DNA from 2 places in the Marinococcus sp. LNHM5E3-2.1 genome. Region 2 is predicted to be linked to the other one. Evidence: riboswitches for the same ligand, from Rfam matches in the RefSeq annotation. Region 2 holds a riboswitch; the other holds the start of a gene.
What was found. Region 2 has a riboswitch for glycine ahead of gcvT (glycine cleavage system aminomethyltransferase GcvT). Riboswitches for the same ligand answer to the same signal wherever they lie in the genome.

Region 1: another riboswitch for glycine. It lies ahead of ACTRXH_RS03480 (serine dehydratase beta chain); the one in region 2 lies ahead of gcvT (glycine cleavage system aminomethyltransferase GcvT).

What each region holds. Positions count from the first base shown of each region.
Region 1 is NZ_JBQLIB010000001.1:675,587-683,806, reverse strand. It holds gene ACTRXH_RS03505 (catalase) at 1-1,328, opposite strand, end outside; gene ACTRXH_RS03500 (SulP family inorganic anion transporter) at 1,521-3,254, opposite strand; gene ACTRXH_RS03495 (hypothetical protein) at 3,623-4,189, opposite strand; gene ACTRXH_RS03490 (RDD family protein) at 4,237-4,656, opposite strand; gene ACTRXH_RS03485 (GNAT family N-acetyltransferase) at 4,770-5,282, opposite strand; glycine riboswitch at 5,438-5,542, shown strand; glycine riboswitch at 5,546-5,623, shown strand; gene ACTRXH_RS03480 (serine dehydratase beta chain) at 5,702-6,199, shown strand; gene sdaAA (L-serine ammonia-lyase, iron-sulfur-dependent, subunit alpha) at 6,196-7,080, shown strand; gene ACTRXH_RS03470 (hypothetical protein) at 7,117-7,257, shown strand; gene ACTRXH_RS03465 (universal stress protein) at 7,699-8,181, opposite strand.
Region 2 is NZ_JBQLIB010000012.1:26,149-34,368, reverse strand. It holds gene gcvPB (aminomethyl-transferring glycine dehydrogenase subunit GcvPB) at 1-15, opposite strand, end outside; gene gcvPA (aminomethyl-transferring glycine dehydrogenase subunit GcvPA) at 2-1,363, opposite strand; gene gcvT (glycine cleavage system aminomethyltransferase GcvT) at 1,381-2,487, opposite strand; glycine riboswitch at 2,569-2,656, opposite strand; glycine riboswitch at 2,660-2,748, opposite strand; gene ACTRXH_RS12805 (MBL fold metallo-hydrolase) at 2,942-3,583, shown strand; gene ACTRXH_RS12800 (CapA family protein) at 3,684-4,826, opposite strand; gene ACTRXH_RS12795 (hypothetical protein) at 4,922-5,395, opposite strand; gene ACTRXH_RS12790 (hypothetical protein) at 5,552-5,884, shown strand; gene ACTRXH_RS12785 (5-methyltetrahydropteroyltriglutamate--homocysteine S-methyltransferase) at 6,040-7,170, shown strand; gene ACTRXH_RS12780 (DUF2513 domain-containing protein) at 7,329-7,691, shown strand; gene ACTRXH_RS12775 (3D domain-containing protein) at 8,211-8,220, shown strand, end outside.

The sequences.
Region 1 (8,220 bases), on a different contig from region 2:
GCTTCTTTTTTCACTTCTCCTTCGGTATAAGGAGTGTGCGGCTTGCCGCTCATCTCCGCTTCCTTCAGATTATTCAGCGTGGAAGGCTCGTAGTTCACGTGCGGATTCTGTCCTTCGTCATTATCGACTTTATACGACATCTGTCCGCCGCGCTGGTTGGTGGCGACTTTTTTCTTCGCCTGGTTGATTGGCAGCTGCAGATAGTTCGCACCGACGCGGTACCGCTGCGTATCGGAGTATGAGAACGTACGTCCCTGCAGCATTTTGTCATCGGAGAAATCCATGCCGTCGACAAGGACCCCGGTACCGAATGCCACCTGTTCCACTTCGTTGAAATAGTCCTCCGGATTGCGGTCAAGCACGAGCTTGCCGACCGGGATCCACGGGAACTGCTCCTTCGGCCACAGCTTCGTATCGTCGAGCGGGTCAAAGTCGAGCTCCGGATGATCGTCGTCGCTCATTACCTGCACGCGAAGCTCCCATTCCGGATAATTGCCTTCCTCGATCGCTTCGTACAGATCCTGGGTGGCGTGGTTGAAGTTTTTGCTCTGGATGCTGTCCGCTTCTTCCTGGGTCAGGTTGCGGATGCCCTGAACCGGTTCAAAGTGATATTTCACGAGCACCGCTTCTCCGTCTTCGTTCACCCATTTGTACGTGTTCACCCCGGAGCCCTGCATCTGCCGGTAGTTGGCCGGAATGCCCCACGGGGAGAATAAAAACGTCAGCATGTGCATTGATTCCGGCGTCTGCGACATAAAGTCGAAGATCCGCTCGCTGTCCTGCACGTTCGTTACCGGATCGGGCTTTAATGCGTGAATGACGTCTGGAAATTTGATAGCGTCCCGGATAAAAAAGACCTTCAGGTTGTTGCCGACGAGGTCCCAGTTGCCGTCCTCTGTATAAAATTTCACGGCAAATCCGCGCGGATCACGGAGTGTTTCTGGGGAAGTCCCGCCGTGGATAACAGTGGAAAAGCGTACAAACGCAGGTGTCCGCTTGCCTTCCTCCTGGAAGATTTTTGCGCGTGTATATTTGGAAATCGGTTCATCGCCAAAGGAACCGTACGCTTCAAAATAGCCGTGGGCGCCTGCGCCACGGGCGTGCACTACCCGCTCCGGTACACGTTCGCGGTCAAAATGGCTGATTTTTTCAAGGAATTCATAGTTTTCAAGCGTTGTTGGCCCGCGATTACCGACGGTTTTCGAGTTTTGGTTGTCCCGGACAGGATGACCCTGCCTGGTCGTGAGTGTTCCGTCTTCATTTGTATTCTGCTTATCGTTGTTTTTTTCTTCGTCTTGTTCGCGTTCATTATCGCGATCTTTACTCAATGTATATACCTCCTTTATAAATCTATTGATTTTTACCCGGGGTTATTATGATTTAAACGATTTTTTTGAATTTTTTAAATTCAAGGTATATAGCTATATACCCTAACACAGCAGTCTTTCAAGGAGTATATAATATTCCTGAGACCAGAACGAGGCCGGCAGGATCCTCTTCCCTGCCGGCCTCGTTCTTTGTTAAATCATGTAGTCCCAGGAGTCCTGCTTCGGCTCCGCGGGTGTTTTAAACGGGACGTTGCCCTCGTGTTCCAGAAAGCCTTCGAGGGTCTGGTATTTAATTGCTTCAGCGTATTTTTCATCCCATCCGGCCCGCAGCAGCAGATCCCGGACAGGTCCCTTGAGCTCGACAAACCATACCTGCACGTCCGGCTCCCGGCGGAACATTTCAATGATCTGTTCGAGAGCGCCGATGCCGGTCGTGTCAATGTCATTCACCCCGGACATATCAATCGCGGCCTTCAGCCCGCCGCTCTCTGTTTTACGGCGGTCCTGAATCGTTTTTTCCACCATTTTCACAAAATAGCCGACGTTCGAAAAATGAATACGCGTGTCCGCCCGGACGAGCACCGTACCCGGCACCCGCTTAGCATTCGGGAACCGCTGCAGGTCCAGATAGCTGTGGGTATCCTCCTCATAGCCGATCTCCACGATGTTCGGCCGGGAAATGTGGCGCAGCAGCAGCAGGATGGAAAAACCGATACCGATTAACAACCCCCACTGAATGCCGACGAGAAGCGTCGCAGCAAACGTCACCACCCATATCCATCCGTCCTCCGGCTTCACCCGGAAGGCGTCCTTTAGTGACCGGATGTTAATCAGCCCGGCGACCGAAACGAGAATAATGGCTGCAAGTACCGCGTACGGCAGAAAGTAGAATAAAGACGTGAAAAAGAGAAGCGTGACAAGCACCCCGGCAGCGGTAATAATCATCGCCGCCTGCGAAGCTGCTCCTGTACGGTAGCTGATGGCACTTCTTGAAAAGCTTCCGGTCACCGCGTAGGAGGAAAAAAACGGACCGGCAATATTGGCATACCCGATCGCCCGGATCTCTTTGTTCAGGTTCACACCAAAATCGTTTTTATCGCTCAGCGTTTTTGTGATCGCAAGCGTCTCCATCATCGCAATCAATGCAATCGTCAGGGCAGTCGGGATTAACACCTGCACATCCGCAAGGTTAAAGCCCGGCACGGTAAAATCCGGAAGGCCCTGGGGCACTTCCCCGACGACACTCACTCCCTGGTTGTCGAGGCGGAAAATCCCGACTGCCGCAATGCTTAGTACGACGACAATCAGAGAAACCGGGAGATTGCGTTTTACTTTCCGGCCCCCGATCAGAACCAGCAGGCTCAAGGTTCCAACGAGCAGGGTCGGGATATGTACCTGGGGCAGATGAACGATCACATCCCGCAAAAGCGGGATAATCTGCGTCTGGCTGCCGACACTGATCCCCATAAACTGCCCGAGCTGGCTCATGCCGATCGCAATCGCCACCGCCGAGGTGAAACCGCTGATTACGTTCGGCGAAATAAATTTCACAAACGCGGCGGCATTCAGCAGGCCAAGCGCTACCTGCATCACCCCGACCATGACCGTCAGCAGCAGCACGAGTGCCACGTAATCCGGCGTCGCCGGCTCAGCGTACAGCGACACCCCGGAAAAAACAAGAATCGACGCCATCGCCACCGGCCCGATAGCCAGATGCTTTGATCCGCCGAACAGGGCGTAGATTAAAAGCGGAAGCAGCGAGGCATACAGCCCCATCACCGGCGGCAGGCCGGCGAGAACGGCGTAGGCCATTCCCTGCGGCACAATCATAATAAAAATCGTAAAGCCCGCAGCCATATCCTTTTTCAGCGACTGATTATTGTATTCCTGCGGCATGCTTAATATGTTTTTTGTCCTCCGGCGCATAAATCCTTCCTTCTTTCTCCGTGAACTTGCAAAGTGTTCAATCTCTCTCTTATAAATCATGAACCATAACTGCTTAAAAGAAAAGCCCGCGCCGTACCTTTTTGTAAAAACAGACTAACGCCGCCAGCAACACAAAGGCAGACACCCGGAGGTCCCTGCCTTATTTTTCCCATTCGTTTTTCAGCTCTTCTTTGATTTCGGCTTTCAACTGCTCATATGCGGCTTCATCCATCTGTTACTTCTTTACACGAAGCAAACGTTTACCAAATGCTTTTATGTTGAAAGCAATCATCAGCAGAGCGCCGACGATCAGCATATCCATAAGCAAGTCCACGGCTCTTCCCTCCTCAAGACAACGTGACTTCAACCTAGCCGCTGTTCTGTAAAAAGGCTTTAATTTGTTCACGGTGCGCGTCGGTGTCCGCCCTGGCCTCTTCTGAATAGGAGAGGGAATAGGTGCCTCCCTTCGCGTAAAACGTGTACGTAATCGGCCCACTCTGGATATCCCGGCCCACCGGACGTCCCCCAATACTGAGCACGTCATCGTGAGCGCCGAATACCATCTGATCGCCCGCTTCGTAATTTAAAATAATGTGAATGTCGTTGCTGTTGATGCCGTACACAAGCCGTGTACTGTAGTCCTCTTCATACCGGTGCCGGTTGCCCGCGTCCTGAAAATAAGGAAGAAGCTCGTCCTCTTCTTCCTCGCTGTACCAAATCTCCACTTCCTCGGGCTCCCCCTCTTCATTCTCGTTAATCTGCGCCCTCGAAACCGGTGCATCGTTCAACAACGGAAGCGGCACTTCTTCTCCCCATTCCGTTTCTATATTTCCAGGGACCTCTTCCTCTTCCTCCGTATAGTAAGAAGGTACGGAACAGGCGCTTAAAAGGATGAATATGCCAGCTGCCCCGGCAGAAAAGATCTTTTTTATCATGTATTTCCTCCGCTCGCATGATTGGCGTTACCATCCCGATAGTAAAGCTACCGGCTTTTTTTCACCACCCGGGTGCCCGCAAGAAAATCGTGCAGGGCCCGTTTGTCCTTACGGACAAGCACCATAATTATACTCGTGATCATCAGTATGTATAGAGTAATTCCGTACAAAATATTAGCTACGAGCACGCGCATCAGCATTGCCCCGATGCCAAGCTTCCTTCCGTCCATTTTCACAATCTGAATGCCCATGGCATACTTCCCGACCGTCTGGCCCTGCCATACTATCGGCAGAATCATGGAATATAGAAGCGATCCGGCACCGGAAAATATATCGACATTCACTTCATCGGGGTTGATCCATAGCATGGCCAGCATACTAATGAGAAGAATGGGGAAAGAAAGCAGGAGGCCGTCAATAACAATAGCGAGCAGCCTGCTGCCAAAACCGGCAGGTTCCTGTTGCATACATACACTCCTTTAATCACTCTTGTTGTAAGCTCTTCTTTTCTATTTTTTCATAATAATCTAATTTTTGGAAGTGACAATCTCCCTGGTTCCTTAATTTTCCAACGAGGTTCTCAGTCTGTCGGGAACAACGCAGTGTTCAGCCGGCCCATCACCAGCACATTGTAAAACGCGCCACGGGCAAAATGGGCTTTACGGAGCGTACCTTCTGGTTCAAACCCGCGGCTTTTATACAGCTGTACTGCGCGCGTGTTTTCTTCCACCACATCGAGCTCCAGCCGGAATAAGCCTAAATAATTATCGGCGATATCCAGCAGATGATCAAGCAGACGGCTGCCGATCCCCCGGTTCTGAAACTCATCGTGCACCGCCATGGCAGTCATGCCGTAGTAATGCAGCTTACCGCTCAGCACCTCCAGAGAGCCGATACCGACGACCCGGCCGCCGTACTCGGCAACAATCACATGATCGTTCGCCGTCAGCCCTTCAATAAATGACTGGCTGGAGGTTCTTCGCTCCGAAGGGAGTCCCAGCGTATAATGCATGACAGAAGGCTGGCGCCGGAGAATATTAATGTCTTTTTCATCTTCTGCCATGACGGGGCGCAGAATAATTTGTTCGCTCATAGTCGCATCCCTTCATTTCTTTCGGTAAATTGGTTTATTATTCCAGGCTAACAGGCTGCATCCAGTATATCGCTCTCATGCCAGCTGTCAAAAAATAGGTTTACTTTTCCAGACCGGATGTTTACACTAAAAGTAACAAAATATTGGTTTTGCAGATGAATGTATTGGGAGAGCCTGTAGAATATTACAGCACCGAAGGAGCAATTCTTCCCACCAGCCGGGAAGAAAAAACTCTCAGGTACCAGGACCAGTACAGGATGCACCTCTGGAGAAGGTATGCGTACCTGCCGAAGAAGAAAATTCTTGTCAAAGAATGAAATCTTTCAGGCACACAGACAGAGAAACGGCGATTCAGGCCGTTTCTCTGTCTTTTTTTGCATTAATGTAATCGTTTTCAATTCAAATTTGGAGGAATCGCTATGGAGTTTGACAGCTGTTTTGATATTATCGGCCCGATTATGGTCGGTCCCTCGAGCTCTCACACAGCGGGGGTCGTATCGATCGGGAAATTTGTGCACGACTGGCTGGGAGAGGTCACAGATGTGACAATCACGTTCTACGGCTCTCTCGCCTCCACCTATCAGGGACACGGCTCGGACAAAGCCATAATCGGCGGCCTGCTCGGATTATCCGCCCACGACACCAACGTCCGGAGTGCGTATGCGCTGGCCAAAGACGAAGGCCTTCGTTACGACTTCCAGTTCTGTCCGGGCACTCCAGGCGGATGCCACCCGAACACTGTACATCTTCAGGCATCGTCCGGCATAGAAACCGTCCGCGTATCCGGCGCCTCCATCGGCGGCGGAGTGGCCTGCATTTATGGAATTAACGGTCATGACACCAGCATTAATTTGGGAACGGGTCCGGATATTTTATCGATTGCAGCCCGCACGAAAAAGGAGGCGTCATTTATATGAACGATACCATTGAAAGTATTGTACAGGAATGCATGGCTCAGGACATTTCCATTGGCGAGTGGATGCTGCGCCGTGAGGTTCGCCGCTCCAATTTTTCCCGGGAGCAGATTTTCGGACGCATGCAGGAGCGGCTGCAGGTAATGAAGCAGGCGGTCCGGGACGGAGTGAGTGACATTACGGAAACAGAGAGCAGGCTCTCGGGCGGTGATGCTTACCGGATGCATCAGTATAATCAAAACACCGACCCGTTATCCGGACCGGTCATCAGCACGGCGATGGAAGCAGCGATGGCCACGTCGGAAAGCAACGCAAAAATGGGCCTTATCGTCGCAACTCCCACGGCCGGGTCCGCAGGTATACTACCGGGCATTCTGGTCTCTCTCCAGGATAACCGCAGCATCGATGATGACACCCTGACGATGGGGCTGTTCACAGCAAGTGCCATCGGTTACGTATTTGCGAATCACGCCTTTATTTCCGGCGCGGCAGGCGGCTGTCAGGCGGAAATTGGCTCAGCGACGGCCATGGCTGCGGGCACGATTACGGAGCTGCAGCATGGCTCCCCGGAGCAGGCAGCCCACGCCACCGCAATAGCAATGAAGTCCCTTCTCGGACTCGTATGTGATCCGGTTGCCGGGCTCGTCGAAGTGCCGTGCGTGAAAAGAAACGTCATCGGCACCTCCATCGCTTTTTCAGCGGCCGATATGGCTTTAGCGGGCATAACCAGCCGCATCCCCTGCGATGAAGTTATTCAGACGATGCATACGATCGGCCGCGACATGCCGGGCAGCCTGAAAGAGACTGCTGAAGGAGGGCTTGCCCAGACCCCGACGGGAAAAGAAGCCGCCCGGAGGTTGTTTCAGCGGCCCTGCAGCTTATGAATCCCGGGCTCTAAATTCCACATAAGAGGTGAAGCTATGAACGAACGCCGTTTTTTTCAAATCTGGTTCGGTACTCTCACTCTCGTCAGCTTATTGTTTACGTACTGGGCTATAGCGGTTTCCGCCCTTCTTTTAGGCATTTTCTGCTTTATTTCTCCAAGGCCCAATGAAACGTAAATCCCTGAAACAACTCAAAAACGGCTTGATTATGGCTCCCGCCAGGCTCAAGCCGTTTTCTTTACTGTTCATATTCTATTTAAATTCCAGGCATTCTGCTTTCTGTTTCACCCCTGACGTGCTATTCTTACTATAAGTCCCTATAAAGGAGGTCATTGCCATCGACCATTTTGCATATGTACTTCAACGTCCCAAAAACCAGGTATACATAGGAACAGCCGCCGATATCCGCTCACGCTTCGGCAGCTCGGAACCCGTTTATTTTTGTTCCGAGGATGAACTGCTCGCCAGCTTAAACGCCTTTCGCGATGAAGAGCTTATCATCACTACCGTTAGTGACCTTCCAGTGATTAAACAAAAATGGGACGATAAAAACCAATACACTCTTTAATGACGCACAAAGATCCCCGGCGGGATTACTCCCCCCGGGGATCTTTTGTTTTACTGAAGCGGTGCGGTGTGCGCTCGCTGGATCGAAGCGATCGCCGGGTCAACGACATGAACGTCGCAGGGAGCGTGCTTCACCACCGTTTTTGTGGTGGTGTTTCCCTGTATCGCCTGGCCGAGGGCATTGCCGCCGGACTGCCCGAGAATGATAAGATCCGGGTCAACCCTTTCACAGAGCTGGTTCACGAGACGTTTTTTCGGCACTCCATTGTCCAGGACGGTCTTTACCCGCGGTACGCCTTTTTCTTCGGCGTTTTTCCGGTACGCTTCAAGCCGGTATTCTGCTTCTGCGTGCAGCCGCCTGATACCGATCGGGTCCATCCATCCGAGCGAGGAATATTCATTATAATGAAACACATAGGCGAGCGTCAGGTCGGCATCGTGCTTAACCGCGACACGGCACGCTTCGTCAAAGGCATCAACATTAGGGTTACTGAGCACATCAAGCGCTGCCAGGATATGGCTGTATTGTTTCAATCCATTTCACCTCTTAAATTTTTATAAAATAAAAGCCAA
Region 2 (8,220 bases):
GTTAGGCTGTTTCATGTACAAGCACCTCCAAATGTTTGGCAAATGTTTCCAGCTGCTCTCTTGTGCGAAGTTCAGTCACACATACGAGCATCTGGCCTTTTTTATCCGCCGACACTTCACCTAAATCATACCCGCCGATGATCCCCTGCCTGAATAGCTGTTCATTCACTTCTGCCACTGGACGGCCGAGGTCAACCACAAATTCATTAAACGATGGTGCCTCATGGACAAGCTCAATGCCTTTTTGTTTGAGCAGCTGTTTAAAGAAATGAGCACTTTTAACATTTCTTTCTGCCGTTTCCTTCAGCCCTTTTTTACCGAGAGCCGTCATTGCGACAGAAGCAGCCAGCGCGTTCAGAGCCTGGTTTGAACAAATGTTGGATGTCGCTTTATCCCGGCGGATATGCTGCTCTCTTGCCTGCAGCGTCAGTACATAACCCCGGCTTCCGTCTTCATCCTCCGTCTGTCCGACAAGACGCCCGGGGACCTTCCGAATATGCTTTTTAGTGGTGGCAAAAAATCCGCAGTGCGGTCCGCCAAACTGCATTGGAATACCAAGCGGCTGAGCGTCTCCTGCCACAATATCCGCTCCGAAACTTCCCGGCGGCGTCAGGACGCCGAGCGCAAGGGGATTTGCCGACACAATCATCAGCGAGTTTTCTTTATCGGCTGCCTGCCTTACAGCAGCTAAATCTTCAATAGTACCGTAAAAGTTTGGGTACTGCACAATCACTCCTGCGGTATCAGCATCAATCATGTCTTCAAGCTTAGCCATGTCCGTATGCCCGTCCTTTTCGGGAACGATTTTCACTGTAAGTCCGGGCCCGGCAGCGTATGTGCTCAATACATCGAGCGCTTCAGGGTGAACCGTTCCAGAGACGACGATGGTACGGCGCCTCCCCCTGTTTTCACTTGCGGCCATCAGTGCTGCTTCTGCGAGCGCTGTCGGTCCGTCATACATAGACGAATTAGCGATATCCATTCCCGTAAGTTCACTGATCATCGTTTGAAATTCAAAGATTGCCTGCAGCTCGCCCTGCGAAATCTCCGGCTGGTACGGAGTATATGCCGTGTAAAATTCCGAGCGCCGGAGCACATGATCGACGACTGTCGGTATATAATGCTCGTACACCCCTGCCCCGAGATAGGAGACGCAGTCCTGCACGCTGGTATTTCTGTTACTGAGGCGCTTCATTTCCTTTAGAAGATCCGTTTCGCCAAGAGCCTTCGGCAGATTCATTTCTTTGGAAAAGCGAATATTTTCCGGTACGTCCTCAAACAATTCACCGATCGAATCCACACCGATCGTTTTAAGCATTTCTTCTTTATCCTCGCCGGTTACCGGCAGATAGCGATAATCCATTCTGGTGCCTCCTCTGTTTATTTTTCCCGTTTATAAAAGGGCACAGCTGCCACTTTTGCGCGTTTGGCTTTACCCCGCACATCCACTTCGACAGCCTGACCGAGATTCGTCCATCCAATATTCAGAAGTGCAAGTCCCACATTTGCTTTCAGCGTCGGCGACTGAGTGCCCGTAGTTACCCAGCCGATTTCCTTTCCGTCATCATTGTGTACCATGTAACCCGGGCGCGGAATTGCTTTATCAACCATTTCGATCCCGACAAGTTTACGTTTTAATCCCGCTTCTTTTTGTTTTTTTAAAGCTTCTTTACCAATGAAATTATCTTCCTGCTTCAGCTTTACGCAAAAGCCGATGCCTGCTTCAAGCGGCGTAATATTTGCGCTCAGCTCCTGGCCGTAGAGCGGCAGCTTCGCTTCAAACCTCAGGGTGTCTCTAGCGCCGAGACCGCATGGAATGAGTCCTTCGGATTCTCCTGCTTCCATGATCGTCTCCCAGCAGCGGATGGCCTCTTCAGCCTGGCAGTATAATTCAAAGCCGTCTTCTCCGGTATAGCCGGTTCTTGAGATGATAATATTTTCCGCTTCTCCGACTGAAGCACCGGCAGCAAAACGAAATGGCAGAATCTCTGCAAGAGAAGCATCGGTTACTTTCTGCAGCACCGTTTCTGCCACCGGGCCCTGTACAGCGATTAGTGCAGTTTCTTTCGAAATATCGGTAATACTTACGTTTTTCGTTACGTGGCGGCGAAGCCATTCCTGATCTTTTTCAATGTTAGCTGCGTTCAAAACGAGCATGTATTTTTCTTTTTCGAGCTGGTACACGAGCAGATCGTCAACCGTACCTCCATCTTCATAACACATGGCGGTATAAAGTGCTTTTCCGGGTTCTGCATTTTTTATGTTGTTTGTGAGCATATACTGCAGAAATTCAGCAGCACCCTCTCCTTCTACGATCGCCTCACCCATATGGGAAACATCGAACAGACCAGCCTTTGTACGAACCGCCTCGTGTTCGTCTTTGATGCCGGAAAACTGAACAGCCATTTCCCATCCGCCAAAATCGACGGTTTTTGCTCCGTGTTTTTCATATACCGGATACAGGGGTGTTCGTTTTAATTCTGCCAAGAAAATCACCTCATCATTATTTTCTGAAAAATCAAAACAAGAAAAAGCATAAAAAAGACAGAACTCCATAAGATATGGAAGCTCTGTCCTATAACCAGAAAGTTTCTCCTTTCCGTCGTACGGAAAGAGTGTCTTCGTGGGTGGCTTCTAAAAGAAGCGCTCTCCAGAGGAGCGTCCAGTAAGAGTCTGTTTGCCTGAGAGATTCACCTGTTACGGCTTGCTCCTTCGGCGCTGCCTGGCAGTCTCTCCCCTTACCATCATCCGCGCATTATATGTACATCTTTATTTGCTCATATTCTATCACTAATTCAGATAAAAACCAATGCTGAAAAAAATTAACCCGAACATTTCCGATAAATTGTACTGCATCATTCGTTTATCACTTTGGATCAATCATTTCTTCTCACTGTAATATTGTTTATACTAAAATCAGCATAAAAATTGGAGGGAAACTATGAACTGGAAACAGCTTCCACTGGGACCACTGCAGACAAACTGCTATGTTCTGTACGATAATGATAAAAACGCCGTAATTATTGATCCGGCCGGGGATGCCGATAAACTGCTCACCTATCTTCAGGAAAACGAGATGCGTCCTGTTGTCATTCTGTTAACACACGCCCATTTTGATCATATCGGTGCGCTTGATGCCGTGCGGGAAGCCTACAATATCCCTGTTTATCTTCATGAGCATGAAAGGGACTGGCCTGGGGACGCCCAAAAAAACGGCTCCGGACGCATGATGCCGGAGGCTGCGTTTACTGCAAAGCCCGCGGATCACCTTCTGCAGTCCGAAGGAACGCTTCAATTCGGCAGCTTTGAATTCCAATGGCTTCATACACCGGGCCATTCGCCGGGAAGTGTTTCCTATTGGCATAAAGAAACCAACACAGTCTTCTCCGGCGATGTATTGTTTTCAGGTGGTGTTGGACGTACTGACCTTTACGGAGGCGACATGGATACTCTGCTAGCCTCTATTCACGAGCAGCTGCTTGAACTCCCGGAAAATACAATAGTAGCCTGCGGCCACGGCCCCTTCACCGATATCGAAGCCGAAATGGATTCCAACCCGTTCATTAATGGGTTTGGCGCATAAAAATAAAGACCTCTGATTTAAAATTAGAGGTCTTTTAATATCTTAATACAGTAAATGAAATTATTTATGCATTCCCGCCCAGTTTCAGACGGTTAGTATTTTAATCGTTTGCTTCGATCCATTGATACACATGCTCGCGCAGATCCTCTTCGGTTTCACCACCTTCAGCAGGGTGGTCTGCTTCGGCCATCGGCTTCACTGTGTACTGATCCTCAGGGCCCGGTACAACCTGGGTAAAATCAACGTTAGGCTCTGTAATCTTCACGTCTTCGCCGTCTTTTTCCACATCGAATGTAGCAATACCGCCTGTATCGGTATATTCCTGATCCTGACCGGAGTAGAAATTGCCGAGAGAATAATAAACAAGCGTTTCATTTCCTTCTTCACCCTCCACCCATTCCATCGGCTGAAGCACGTGAGGGTGATGACCAATAACTACGTCCACTTCCTGGTCTGCAAGAAATTGGGCCAGCTCTTTTTGTTCTTCATTCGGAAGGCGCTCGTATTCATTTCCCCAGTGCATATTGACGACTACGATGTCCGCGTCATCTCTCATCGCTTCGACATCTTCCTGTATTTGTTCTTTATCAATTTTCTGCACGACATATTCATGCCCCTCCGGCACCTCGATGCCGTTCAGCCCGTATGTATAGGAAAGCACCCCCATGTCTACGTCCTTCACATTTACAATACGCTGCCGCTCTGCATCTTCCTCGTCCTTATAGATTCCTACGTAACCCATACCTGTCTGCTCATAATGATTAATCGCATTGTTTACAGCCTCCATTCCACGGTCAAGCGTATGGTTATTGGCTCCGGAGAGCATGTCCACTCCGGCATCCTGAAGGTCGTCTACAATTGCATATGGACTGTTAAAGGAAGGATAAGCCGATAAACCAAGCTCCTCGCCGCCGGGTATTGATTCCTGGTTCACAATCGTGTAATCCGGTTCTTCAAGCATCGGAGCAACTGCCTTCAGCGCCGGAGTGAAATCGTACTCCCCGTCTTCTTCCATTCTTTTATATACACGCCCGTGCAGCAAAACGTCTCCCGCCGCGCCAATCGTAATGCTTTCATCTTCCTGCTTCTGATTTTTGGAATCTTCTTCTGTCTGTGCTTCTGAATTTTCATTCTGCGCCTCCGAGGCTTCATTCTGTGTCTCAGAATTTTCATTTTCCCCGGCGCTGCTGCAGCCACTCAAAAGGAAAATCCCGCACGTCAATCCATAATACAATTTTCGCATGACATCCTCTTTTCTTTTAAATAGAATTCCTAGTCTAAATATACTATAAGTTTACTAATATATTCATTGGAATTGAAGAGGTTTTCATGTATTTTTTATGTCTGCCGGGGCGAAATATTTCTTTTTCCACATACAGCCAGCGTCCCCAGGACACCCGCAAGCGGTACGATTACCCACCATTCCTGATAAAGCAGAGGGTAAGAAAAATTCTTCGAGGTTATTGGGAATAAAAACTGAGTACCGTTTCCCAGAAAGTCAATCAGCATGGAGCCGACGGCCAGCGTAAAAAATGAAGCTGTCCAGGCTTTTGGGAATCCTCCCCCGAGCACGTGGCGGACAACCGGAGCGAACGCTGCCGCAATAAATGGCACCGTCAGCAGCGTATGAAAAATATAATTACCAAACAGCTTCGGGATATCAGGCACAATCACCATCACACCGAATGCCATCACCTTCAAGCGTTGTGAAACAATTAAATCCGGATTTCCGTAAAATATATACATTACTGCCGCGCCGGTCAGCAGATGCAGCAGTGTACTCGGTACATGTTCAATCAATATTTCAATCACAGGCCGTTCCTTCTTTCTGCTGGAGATGATTATTTTATTCACGGTTTTCTATTCTCATAAACTTCCTTCAAAACGCTATAAACGGCTGGGTTGAATGAGGCAGCTTTCGGGGTATGGAAAGAAAAGCAGCAAACTATTGTCAGGAGGAATTTTATAATGACCCTCGTAGAAAAACCGTCCGCGCTAAACCGGGCGCGAAAGAAAAAAGCCCCTGCCATGAAGGCAGAAGGCGAATTTGCAAGCCAGCTCAAAGCTATTCTCATTTTTCAGCAAATCGATAAGCAGACCGCTGACAAAATGGACAACAGCTTCCGGCCGAAAAAAACGATTTACGCTCTCACTGGAGAAAAGTTGAGTATGAAAGATATTGCGTTTGTAATCAAATTGAAAGGCTTTAACGGCCTTTACCGTTTATTTTCCGCTTACAAGACTGTTTGTCACACAAACGACCTCGGGGAGCCGGTGATTGTCTTTCAGCGGCGTCCTTAGCCTGCCTGCTAAGAAAGAAGTTACTACCGTTTTTCATTTTCCTGGAAGTACGCTCTGCTTCCAACGGTTTCTGTAGACAAAACATCATCGGCTTCCATATACTATTAGTAGGCAAAATATACAGGTATTTTTGACTCATTACATATTACAGAGGAGTGGATGGTTTGACAAAAGCACCGTTTCGCGCAGAACACGTAGGAAGCTTTCTCCGTCCGGAGCGACTCAAAAAAGCCCGCCAGCAGTACACAGAGGGAGAGTTAAGCGCCAGGGCGCTATGGGACATTGAAAATGAAGAAATTGCTGCTCTTGTTGAAAAACAAAAAGAAGCTGGTCTTCCGGTCGTAACAGATGGTGAATTCCGCCGCGCATGGTTCCATCTCGATTTTATGCAGGAGGTCGAAGGGGCAGAATTTATTAAATTGGACCATGGGCTTGTATTCAGCGACAATACGGAAACAAAAGCCGAGGGGGTTAAAGTTGTTAATAAATTAGCCTTCAGCGACCACCCTGTTGTCCGCGAGTACGAATTTCTGCACAGCCTGAAAGGGGAGCACGCCGCCCGCGTGACAGTTCCAAGTCCGAGCATGTTTATTTTCCGGACTGTAACCGAAGAAGAAAAAAATGTCTATCAGTCGGAAGCTGAGCTGTTTTCAGACCTCGTGCAGGTGTACAAGGATACGATACAGGCTCTTTACAAGGCTGGCTGCCGCCACCTTCAGTTTGATGATACAACCTGGTCTTTATTTCTCGGAGCTGAAAAGGATAAGGACCTCGTACTTTCCGGCGGCCTGCTTGAAGCACGAGGCCTGGACCCGAAAGAAACGCTGGAAATGTTTGTAAACACTGTCAATGAAGCGATCGCTGATAAACCTGAAGATATGCGGATATATATGCATGTCTGCCGCGGCAACTACAAGTCCACCTATGCATCCAGCGGCAGCTACGACGCCGTTTCAGAATATATGTTCAGTAAATTAAACGTCGACGCCCTCCTGCTGGAATTTGATGACGAGCGCTCCGGAGGCTTTGAGCCTTTAAAGTATGTGAACCGCAGCGATCTTCAGGTAGTTCTCGGTTTAATCACTTCAAAATTCCCTGAACTTGAGGATACGGATTTAATTAAATCCAGACTGCAGGAAGCAGAAAAATATGTACCACTTGAACAACTTGGTTTAAGCCCTCAATGCGGCTTTGCTTCTACCGAAGAAGGCAATATCCTCACTGAAGAAGAGCAATGGGCGAAAGTTCGCCACGTTGTTTCTCTTGCCGAAGACGTCTGGCAATAAGCATTCGGAAAAAGAAGCCGGCGTTTCCCGGCTTCTTTTTTAACAGGTGCGTATGACAATATTTCTTATCAAAGCACCCGGGTACGTAAATCTTTTCTGGCATTTAAGCCAGTCCCAATATTATAATTTCAGTAAGTATAAAAAAGGTGGAAGATAAAATGGTTATGGAAAGAGACATGGAATCAATCAGGAAGCTTTTGATTGATCTGAAAGAGCAAAAGCCCGGATTCAGCCTCACATCTAAAAACGAAGAAACCGATTATTATATGTATCTGCTCACCGATGGAGGCCTGATCGAGGCTACCCGGCATAAAACCTTGAGTAAGCAGGTGACAAGCTACCATAATATTAAAATTACATTTGCCGGCCATGATTTCATCGATGTTGCCGAAGACGACAATATTTGGAACAGAACAAAGGAAAAAGCCATGGAAAAAGGATGGTCGATGTCAAATATCCCTCTGACTGTCCTGACAGATTTACTTAAAATCACTCTTTATCAGCATTTAAGCAACGACTGACGCACAACTAATTTCTCACGATTTATGTTTTTCCACATAGCTTTCTGCAGGCCTCCTGATGATTCAGGGGGTTTTTTGTTGTACTGCCGGAGTGTTTTCTCTCCGCCCTGTCCCTTTTTTCTTCTGCAGCATATTTTGGCTTTACTGATTTTTATAGATTAGTTCATTCCTCATGAAAAATCAAAATTAGGTTATTTTTCTCACGTTTTTCATTTGTAATATTACATTCATTTTTTCACTGAAATCTTAAGTTCAATTGCCCTGAAACCCTTTATTTATAAGCTTTTTATAAATATTACACATAATTTCTCATATATTTCATAAAGCTTAATCTTGTTACGTTTGCATTACATTCGTCCTATTCGCTTGAAAGTTCTTCTCCTGCGAGTTAAATTTACAAACGTGCGATAGGTTATTTCAAAATATACGCATCCTATACTAATTCGTTTATGTCCATTCACCCTTAATGCTTACTAAATAAAAAAATTTTTATACTCTCCGAGGAGGAATTTTTCAACCATGATGAAAT